One region of the Martelella soudanensis genome, then DNA from elsewhere that is predicted to be linked to it. Evidence: predicted binding sites of a transcription regulator. Region 1 holds the regulator's gene; the other holds the start of a gene.

What was found. Region 1 encodes PhoB, which activates phosphate uptake and scavenging genes when phosphate is short. Its sites were predicted from a motif close to TGTCATNNANCTGTCAT; they were not measured.
Region 2: HQ843_RS14940 (esterase-like activity of phytase family protein) is a predicted target of PhoB. The motif match lies at 2,768-2,784, and genes of this name have one in related genera.

What each region holds. Positions count from the first base shown of each region.
Region 1 is NZ_CP054861.1:1,371,755-1,376,724, reverse strand. Features, by position in the region: gene pstB (phosphate ABC transporter ATP-binding protein PstB) at 1-130, shown strand, start outside; gene phoU (phosphate signaling complex protein PhoU) at 245-964, shown strand; gene phoB (phosphate regulon transcriptional regulator PhoB) at 987-1,670, shown strand; gene HQ843_RS06640 (orotate phosphoribosyltransferase) at 2,055-2,750, shown strand; gene HQ843_RS06635 (carbohydrate kinase family protein) at 2,790-3,716, shown strand; gene HQ843_RS06630 (M3 family metallopeptidase) at 3,753-4,970, opposite strand, start outside.
Region 2 is NZ_CP054861.1:3,139,893-3,144,862, forward strand. Features, by position in the region: gene HQ843_RS14930 (alpha/beta hydrolase) at 1-278, opposite strand, end outside; gene HQ843_RS14935 (patatin-like phospholipase family protein) at 295-1,263, opposite strand; gene HQ843_RS14940 (esterase-like activity of phytase family protein) at 1,569-2,708, opposite strand; gene parE (DNA topoisomerase IV subunit B) at 2,825-4,876, opposite strand.

The sequences.
Region 1 (4,970 bases):
CGCCCGCGTTTCAGAGCGCACGGCCATGTTCCATCTCGGCTACATGGTCGAGGAGGACGACACCGACACGATTTTCACCAATCCCACCGACAGCCGCACCCAGGATTATATCATGGGCCGGTTCGGTTAGAGCGCGTCCAGGAAAAGTGGACACCGGTTTTCCGTCCGGACGCGCGGTAAAACAAGAGGTTAGAGCGTGTTCGCGATTCAACGAAACGCGGACAGGCTCTCAGGAGAAACAGAGATGGCACACTCGCATATCATATCGGCGTTCGACGACGAGCTGAAATACCTCCAGCGCCGGATTTCCGAAATGGGCGGCATGGCGGAGGAAATGGTCTCGCAATCCGTCGTGGCGCTGGTCAACACCGATACCGAGCTCGCCGAAAAGGTGATTGCCGAGGATCTGGCGCTTGACGAGGCCGAACGCGAGGTCGGCGAAAAGGCGATCGTCACCATCGCCAGACGCCAGCCGGTGGCAACGGACCTGCGCGAAATCATGGGCGCGATCCGGATCGCAGCCGATCTCGAGCGCGTCGGCGACATGGCCAAGAACACCGCCAAGCGGGTGATCTCGGTGCAGGGCACCGGCGTGCCGCGCAAGCTCGCCCACGGCATCGAGCACCTGTCGGAACTGGCGCTGTTGCAGCTCAAGGAAGTGCTCGACGCCTACACCTCGCGCCAGGCCGACAAGGCCAATTCGATCCGCGAGCGCGACGAGGAGATCGACGCGATCTACACCTCGCTGTTCCGCGAGCTTTTGACCTACATGATGGAAGATCCGCGCAACATCACCACCTGCACGCATCTTCTGTTCTGCGCCAAGAATATCGAGCGCATCGGCGACCATGCGACCAACATCGCCGAGATGATCTACTACATCGCCACCGGCTCGCAGCCGCAGGGAGAACGCCCGAAGGACGACATGTCGCCCTCGGTCGGCTCCGGCGAGAGCAAGTCCTGAAACCATTTGACAGAGGCACGAGATGGTTCCGAAGATCGCAGTTGTCGAAGATGAAGAAGCGCTGAGCGTCCTGCTGCGCTACAACCTCGAATCCGAAGGCTACGAGGTCGAGACGATCTCGCGCGGCGACGAGGCCGAGATCAGGCTGCAGGAGCGGGTGCCGGACCTTCTGCTGCTCGACTGGATGCTGCCCGGCGTTTCCGGCATCGAGCTTTGCCGGCGCCTGCGCATGCGGCCCGAGACCGAGCGGTTGCCGATCATCATGCTGACGGCGCGCGGCGAGGAGAGCGAGCGGGTGCGCGGCCTTGCGATCGGCGCCGACGACTATGTCGTCAAGCCGTTCTCGACCCCGGAGCTGATGGCCCGGGTCAGGGCGATCCTGCGCCGGGCCCGGCCGGAAGTGCTGTCCAGCGTGCTCAAATGCGGCGATATCGAGCTGGACCGCGAGACCCACCGCGTCCACCGCAAGGCCAAGGAAGTGCGGCTCGGGCCGACCGAGTTCCGGCTTCTGGAATTCCTGATGACCTCGCCGGGCCGGGTATTTTCCCGCTCCCAGCTTCTCGACGGCGTCTGGGGCCACGACATCTATGTCGACGAGCGCACCGTCGACGTCCATGTCGGCCGTCTCAGAAAGGCGCTCAACTTCTCGCAGATGCCGGACGTGATCCGCACCGTGCGCGGCGCGGGCTATTCGATGGAAGTGTGAGGGGCCTCTCAGTCGTCCCCTTCTCCCCTTGGGGAGAAGGTGGCCGTAGGCCGGATGAGGGCAAGCTGCATCACCGTGGTTGAAACGCTCGCGGCACTGGTTTTCACCCCCTGTCCGGCCACGGAAAGTTGCAAGACCCTCCCCTCACCGGGCGCATTCGCGCCACCCTCTCCCCTGCGGGGCGAGGGGGTGGAAGACTGCGATGCCGATGCGCTTCATCGGCGCCTCGCCTTCGGAAATTCCGTTAATACCGCCCACCGTCATTGCGATACCTCATCGTTTCTTTATCCTCAGACCACCAAAGCACTGTCCTTTCCTGCACCAGCGATTGATTTTTCCCTCCGAACAGGGCACGGACAGAACCGTCAGACGAAAGGGATGATGATGACGAGCGCGAGTTTTACCGAGCCGGTGGTGATGGCCGATCTGATGGCCCGCATGCTGTGGGAGATCGAGGCGGTGCATTTTTCCCCCGATGAGCCCTACAAGCTTTCCTCCGGTCTGGTGAGCCCGGTCTATATCGACTGCCGTCGGCTGATTTCCTTTCCCCGAATCCGCTCCACCCTGATGGATTTCGCCGCCGCAAAGATCATGAGCGAGGCCGGCTTCGAACAGTTCGACTGCGTGGCCGGCGGCGAGACCGCGGGCATTCCCTTTGCCGCCTTCCTCGCCGACCGTCTCGACCTGCCGATGATCTATTGCCGCAAGAAGCCGAAGGGCTACGGCAAGAACGCCCAGATCGAGGGCCATATGAACGAGGGCGCGAGGGTGCTGGTGATCGAGGACCTGACCACGGCGGGCGGCTCGATGTTCAACTTCATCAATGCGATCCGCGATGCCGGCGGTATCGTGAAGCATGGCATGGCACTGTTCTACTACGATATTTTCACCGAAGCCGGGAAACGATTCGAGAGTGGCGGCGTTGACCTCCATTACATCGCGACCTGGCGGAACGTGCTGGCGGTGGCGCGCGAGAAAAAGCGGTTCGATGCGAAAACGCTCGATTCCGTCGCCGATTTCCTCGATCGGCCGATGGCCTGGTCAAAGGCGCGCGGCGGCGTTGACGTGTTGCCCGTCTGACCCGGCCCGGACGCGAAAAGAACAAATTGGGAGAAGACCATGATCCTGTGCTGCGGCGAAGCCCTTATCGACATGCTGCCCCGTGAGACCACCGGCGGCGAGCCGGCGTTCTCGCCCTATGCCGGCGGCGCGGTCTGCAACACGGCGGTGGCCCTTGCCCGGCTCGGCCGGCCGACCGGCTTCTTCTCCGGCCTTTCATCGGACCTGATGGGCGATATCATTCGTGACAAGCTCGACGCCTCGAAGGTCGACCATTCCTATGTCGCAACCTCCGACCGGCCGACCACGCTCGCCTTCGTCAAGCTGGTGAACGGCTCGGCAAGCTACGCCTTCTACGACGAGAACACCGCCGGCCGGATGATCACCGAGGACGACCTGCCGGTGATCGGCGATGATTGCAGCGCGATGCATTTCGGCGCGATCAGCCTGATCCCGGAGCCCTGCGGGTCGACCTATGAGGCGCTGCTGATGCGCGAGGCGGAAAAGCGCGTAATCTCGCTCGACCCGAATATCCGCCCAAGCTTCATCACCGACGCCGAAAAGCATCGCGCCCGGATCGAGCGGATGGCGGCGAAATCCGACATTCTGAAATTCTCCGACGAGGACCTCGACTGGTTCGGACTGGACGGCTCGCTCGACGACAAGGCGCGCCGCTGGATCGCGGCCGGCGCCAGTCTTGTCGTCATCACCCGCGGCAGTGACAGCGCGATCGGTTACACGGCCACGGAAAAGGTCGAAGTCCCCAGCGAAAAGGTCGAGGTGGTCGACACCGTCGGCGCCGGCGACACTTTCGACGCCGGCATCCTCGCCTCGCTCGATCTCGCCGGCCTCCTGACCAAGGACAAGGTGAAGTCGCTTTCAGCCGACGCCATCCGCGATGCGCTGGCGCTCGGCGCAAAAGCCGCCGCCGTCACCGTATCCCGCGCCGGCGCCAACCCGCCCTTCGCGCACGAAATCGGGCTGTGAGCCGGCGCGCGGGTCACGCCTGACCCGTGCCTAGACCTACACCAGCCCCCTGCCCTTCAGCATTGCCGCCGGGCCCGGCATGCGGCCGCGAAACGCCTGATAGGCCGCCTCGGGGGCAACCGAGCCGCCCTTTGTCAGGATTTCCGTCTTGAGCCGGCTGGCGGTCGTCTGATCGAAGACATCGCCCGCTTCCACGAAGGCCTCGAAGGCGTCGGCGTCGAGCACTTCGGACCACATGTAGGAATAATATCCTGCGGAATAGCCATCGCCCGAGAAGATATGCAGGAAATGCGGGATCGCATGGCGCATCGCGATCGCCTTCGGCATCCCGATCGCATTGAGCACGCCGTCCTGAAACGCCACCGGATCGGCCGGCGGGTGTTCCGCGGTATGAAGACGCATGTCGACGATCGCGCAGGCGGTATATTCGACGGTGGCATGGGCCTGACCGAAGGTCGCGGCGGCAAACACCTTTTCCATCAGCGCATCCGGCATCGCCTCGCCGGTTTCCGCGTGCAGCGCATAGGTCTTCAGCACTTCGGGCGTGGTCAGCCAGTGTTCATTGAGCTGGGAGGGCAGTTCCACGAAATCGCGATCGACGCCGGTGCCCGAGACCGAGGGATAGGTGACATCCGACAGCATGCCGTGCAGCGCATGACCGAATTCGTGGAACAGCGTGCGGGCGTCGTCCAGCGACAGCAGTGCGGGCTTTCCGGCGCCGGGCTTGGCGAAATTGCAGACATTGATCACGATCGGCATCTCGCCCTCATCACCGTTCGGCAGCGTCAGTCGGTGCTGGCTCTGCAGCGCGTTCATCCAGGCGCCGGACCGCTTCGAGGTGCGGTTGAAATAATCGCCGAGGAACAGTGCGATCACGTCATCGTCGGCGTTTCGGATTTCATAGACCCGCACATCGGGGTGATAGGCCGTCACATCCGGCCTGGCCACGGCGTGGATGCCGAACAGCCGCTCGGCCACCGAAAAGCAGGCCTCGATGACCTTTTCAAGCTGGAGATAGGGTTTCACCTCGCTCTCCGAAAAAGCGAATTTGCGGGCCTTCAGCTTCTCGGCATAATAGCGCCAGTCCCAGGCCTCGATCTCGCCATTATAGCCGTCTTCGGCGGCCAGTTCCCGCAATTCCGCCTCGTCGGCGGCGGCAGCCTTCACGGCCTTTTCCCAGACATCCATCAACAGCATGTCGACGGCATTCGCCGTCTTGGCCATGGTGTTGTCGAGCTTCAGCGCGGCGAAATT
Region 2 (4,970 bases), 1.8 Mb from region 1:
ATCAGCAGGATGAGGGCCGCGGCGTTGAGGACGGCCAGGCTGATGGCGCGCCAGCGTCCGCGCGGCTCCGGGATCTGCAATCCTCGCCACAGCGCCACGAAAAACCGCCCGATCATATAGCCGAGCGCCATCACCAGGCCGGCAAGCGCGCCCTGCAGCGGCCAGGCCCGGGGGATCAGCGATGGCGTCAGCGAGGCCGCGAAGAAGGCGAGCCCCAGCGCCAGCGAAACAAAGCTGATCGCGAACCAGCGCGCGGTTTTCGGCGTTTCCGTCTGCATTGCGGCTGACCCGTCCTTAGTTGTTCTGCTCTGCGAGCTGTTCCATCTGGCGCTTGAAGGCGTCCTGATCGCTGTCAACGGTCGAGAGTATTGCCTCGATGTTGAAAAAATCCAGCGGCTTATAACGCCCGACATCCGGCGCGACGAAAAGGTCCGGCGGGGCGTTTTTGAGTTTTTCCACCACGATCGAATGTTCGGTGATCGAGAAGGAGCCGGCCCAGGTCTCGAACGATCCCGGAATATCGTCGTTGTTTTCAATCGTCGATCCGGTCACATCGATGGCGATGGTGACATAGCGCTCCGCGTCGAGAAGATCGAAGGGGGTCGGGTTCACAAAGCCGCCGTCGATCAGTACCCGGCCGTCGCGGCGCACCGGCGTCAGCAGCACCGGCAGGGCGGAAGAGGCGGCGATGGCCGACAGCAGCGGTCCGTCGCGCATGACATATTCGGACTGGGCGTAAAAATCGGTGGCGACGATCGCCAACGGGATTTCGAGGTCTTCGAAACTGGCGGGCAGGTCGGCGGGCATAAGCGCCTCGAACAGGATTTCGGGCTCGATCACGGCGGGCCGGAACAGATTGAACAGCGAGCCCCAGGTTTCGCCGGTGTCGATCAGCAGGCGCTTCAGCAGCGACTGACGCCGGGTCAGCAGTTCGACGCCATATTCCCGGATCTCGCTGCCGCTCATCCCTGCGGCATAGAGCGCGCCGATGATCGAACCCATCGATGTGCCGGTCATCTGCTTCGGTCTGATGCCGAGTTCATCGAGGCTCTGGAGATAGGGAATGTGGGCAAAGGCCTTGGCCGCGCCGCCGCCGAGCGCCAGGGCAAAGCCATCGCGGGGCTGAGGTTCCGCCGCCTGATCCAGCGCGATGCCCGGCATGTTCTGCGTCACGGTTCCCGGCCGGGTCTGCGCCCGGGCGATACCTGTGGCGCCGGCAAGCCCGAGGGCCGATGCAATGATGAAGTTCCGGCGCGAAGTCATTGTTTCACAGGTCTTTTCTTTTTCGTCGGGAGGTGACTATAGAGAGGGTTGCCATGCCAGACAAGCGCTGTAGCCGGCCCATTCCCGGTGTGTGTGGAGAAACTGGTTTAAGTTGCTGATATCATGGATCGGATATCCGTTATAACCAACTGTTTCTTATGCATATTATTAACCTTAATAATCGCTTTCGGATGCCTTGGATGAGGGGGTGGCGGTCTGCGATCGCTCGCTTGTCTCCCGCGCGATAGCAGGTCCGCCTTTCACGGAAAATACGGACCTGCTTCAACGGTTTATCTTGCGTTATTTCAGCGGCCGACGCCCGGCAGGTTCTCGATTGTGAAGGCCAGGAACTGGGTCTTCTGCTCGGCATTGAAATTGTTGTCGGAGGCAAGCAACAGGAGCGGCGCGCCGTCTTCGGTCCTGCCGATCGTCATCGCCTCGATATTGTCGGGCTGAAGGCCGATGGCTCCGAGGTCGAGGATAAGGGATTTGGCGACCGGGACGATGGCTTCTTCGCTATCCCTAAGCGAGGCGATGGCCGAAACATCGGTCGCGCCGTCGAGATCGATCAGGAATATCCGGATGGTGAAGCCTCGGTTCTGGGCGAAGCTGCGTTCGGAGACCAGAAGCCGGGTGTCGTCGAGCGGCATCATGTCGGAAAGACCGTTATCGTTCCACTCGCCGCCATCGACCGGTGCGTGGGGGATCGGGTCGATCATGTAGATGTACTGCGCCGTCGGTTCGCCGCTTTCGGTATCATAGCGCACGATCCGGGCGGGGCTTGCGGTGGTCAGCGTGGAGGCGGGGCCGTCCTGATAGAGCGCTGCCTCATTGGCGACGAGCACGTCGCCTTCGGGCAGCAGCGCGATGCTTTCGAAAGCGTTGTTGTTGCGGATGCCGGTCGCATGGTCCTCGCTCGGCGCAAAGCCTTCCGGCAGGGTGAATGCGCGCACGAAATCGCCATTTGCGGAGGTGATGCGAACGAACGGGGCGATCATCGCCTTGCCGTCGCCTTCGCTGGACCAGATCAGGTTGTCGCCGAACAGGCGGATCTGCTCCGGATCGACGGTCTTTTCCGCGAAGACCGATCCGTCCTTGTCCTTCAGCGTGACGGTTCTCACGACCGAGACATGATCGATGCCGCCGGACCCGGCCTTGATGTCGAGTTCGTAGAACCGGGCGGGCGCCTTTTGCGAACGGTCGTCGGAAATCGCGATGTAGTGGCCGGTCCCGGCATCGTAATCGATCCCGGAAATGCCGCCGATTTCGACGCCGTCGATCGTGGTCCCGGTCTCGATCGCGAATTCACCGGCGAAGGTGAGGCTGATCGCGTCTTCGCAATTGTTGATCGGGCAATCGACGGCAATGGTCCTGCCGGGATCGGCGGCATCAGCGCCGGTTGCGAGCAGGGCGATAAGGGCAGTGGCGGAAAGCAGAAATTTCATGGCAGCACCTCGTGTCAGACGGCGGGAGTCGACCGTCATTGAGGTAGTGCCCTCAGTCGTTATCAGGCGTATGACACCCGGCCCCAGCGACAACGTGCCGGGGCCGGGGCTGCTGATCAGATATCCAGATTTTCGGCGAAGGCCGCGTTTTCCTGAATGAAGCGGAAGCGGGCTTCCGCCTTGGTGCCCATCAGGTCCTCCACGGCGGTCTTGGTGCCTTCGAAATCGACATCGTCGATATCGACCCGGAGCAGCGTACGCTTCTTCGGGTCCATGGTGGTTTCCTTGAGCTGGGCGGGCAGCATCTCGCCAAGGCCCTTGAACCGGCTGACTTCGACCTTGCCGCGGCCGTTGAACACCGACTTCATCAGTTCCTCGCGATGGGCGTCATCGCGGGCGTAGGCCGTCTTGCCGCCCTGGGAAAGCTTGTAGAGCGGCGGCACGGCGAGGAATAAATGGCCCTGCCGGATCAATTCCGGCATCTCGGTGTAGAAGAAGGTGATCAGCAGCGAGGCGATATGGGCGCCGTCGACGTCCGCATCGGTCATGATCACGATGCGCTCGTAGCGCAGATCTTCCTCGCGGTATTTTGTGCGCGTGCCGCAGCCGAGCGCCTGGATCAGATCGGCAAGCAACTGGTTGGAGGTGAACTTGTCGCGTCCGGCGCTGGCCACGTTCAGGATCTTGCCACGAAGCGGCAGGATTGCCTGGTTGGAGCGGTTGCGCGCCTGCTTGGCCGAGCCGCCGGCGGAATCGCCCTCGACCAGAAACAGTTCAGCACCTGCGGCGGTGTTTTGCGAACAGTCGGCGAGCTTGCCCGGCAGGCGCAGTTTCTTGACCGCGGACTTGCGGTTGACCTCGCGCTCCTTGCGCCGGCGCAGCCGTTCCTCGGAACGCTCGACCACCCAGTCGAGCAGCTTCTCGGCTTCCGCGGGATTGGCCGAAAGATAGAGGTCGAAGGGGTCGCGCAAGGCGTTTTCGACGATCCTCTGGGCCTCTCCGGTGGCGAGCCGGTCCTTGGTCTGGCCGACGAATTCCGGCTCGCGGATGAACACCGACAGCATGCCGACGGCCGAAATCATCACGTCGTCGGTGGTGATCTGCGCGCCGCGCTTGTTGCCGATCATCTCGGCATAGTTTTTCAGCCCGCGCATCAGCGCCTGACGCAGGCCGGCCTCATGGGTGCCGCCCTCCGGCGTCGGAATGGTGTTGCAGTAGGAATGGACGTTCGGGTCGCCGCCATACCAGGCGACCGCCCATTCAACCGCGCCGTGGCCGCCGGTCTTCTCGTTCTTTCCGGCAAAGATTTCGCGGGTGACGGTGAAGTCCTTGCCGATGGTCGCGGCGAGGTAATCCTTCAGTCCGCCGGGGAAATGGAACTCGGCCTTTTCCGGCAGGTCCTCCTTGCCCTCCACCAGCGAGGGATCGCAGGACCAGCGGATCTTGACGCCGCCGAACAGATAGGCCTTGGAGCGCGCCATGCGGAAGAGGCGGGCCGGATCGAACTTTGCCCGGGGTCCGAATATTTCGGCATCGGGATGGAACCGGATCCGGGTCCCGCGCCGGTTCTGCGTCGGCCCGCAATCCTCAAGCTCGCCCAACGGCACGCCGCGCGAGAACGAAAGCCGATAGAGCCGCCGATCGCGGGCAATCTCGACCTCCAGCAGATCGGACAGCGCGTTGACGACCGAGACGCCGACGCCGTGCAGGCCGCCGGAGGTCTCGTAGGCCTTGCCGTCGAACTTGCCGCCGGCATGCAGCTTGGTCATGATCACTTCCAGCGTCGATTTGCCGGGCATTTGCGGATGGTTTTCGACCGGAATGCCGCGACCGTTGTCGGTCACCGTCAGGAAGCCTTCGGTATCGAGATGGACGTCGATGAAATCGGCGTGTCCGGCCACCGCCTCGTCCATGGAATTGTCGATCACCTCGGCAAACAGGTGATGCAGTGCCTTCTCGTCGGTGCCGCCGATATACATGCCCGGACGCATGCGCACCGGCTCCAGCCCTTCGAGCACGCGGATCGAGGACGCGCCGTAGTCAGCGCTCTCAACGGAAGCCGGGGCGGATTTCCTGGGCTTGCCCGCGCTCACGCGTGCGGGCTCGGTCGTATCGGTTTCGGCCTTGCTGCCGCCAAGATCGGCGAAGAGGTCTTTGCTGTTGTCCATGGGGTCGGGCAGCCTGTAAAGATCGATTTGCGCTGTTGCCGGCGCGTTGCGGCGAATCACCCTGCTATTCTGGCAAAGTTTTGGCCGCGAAGCG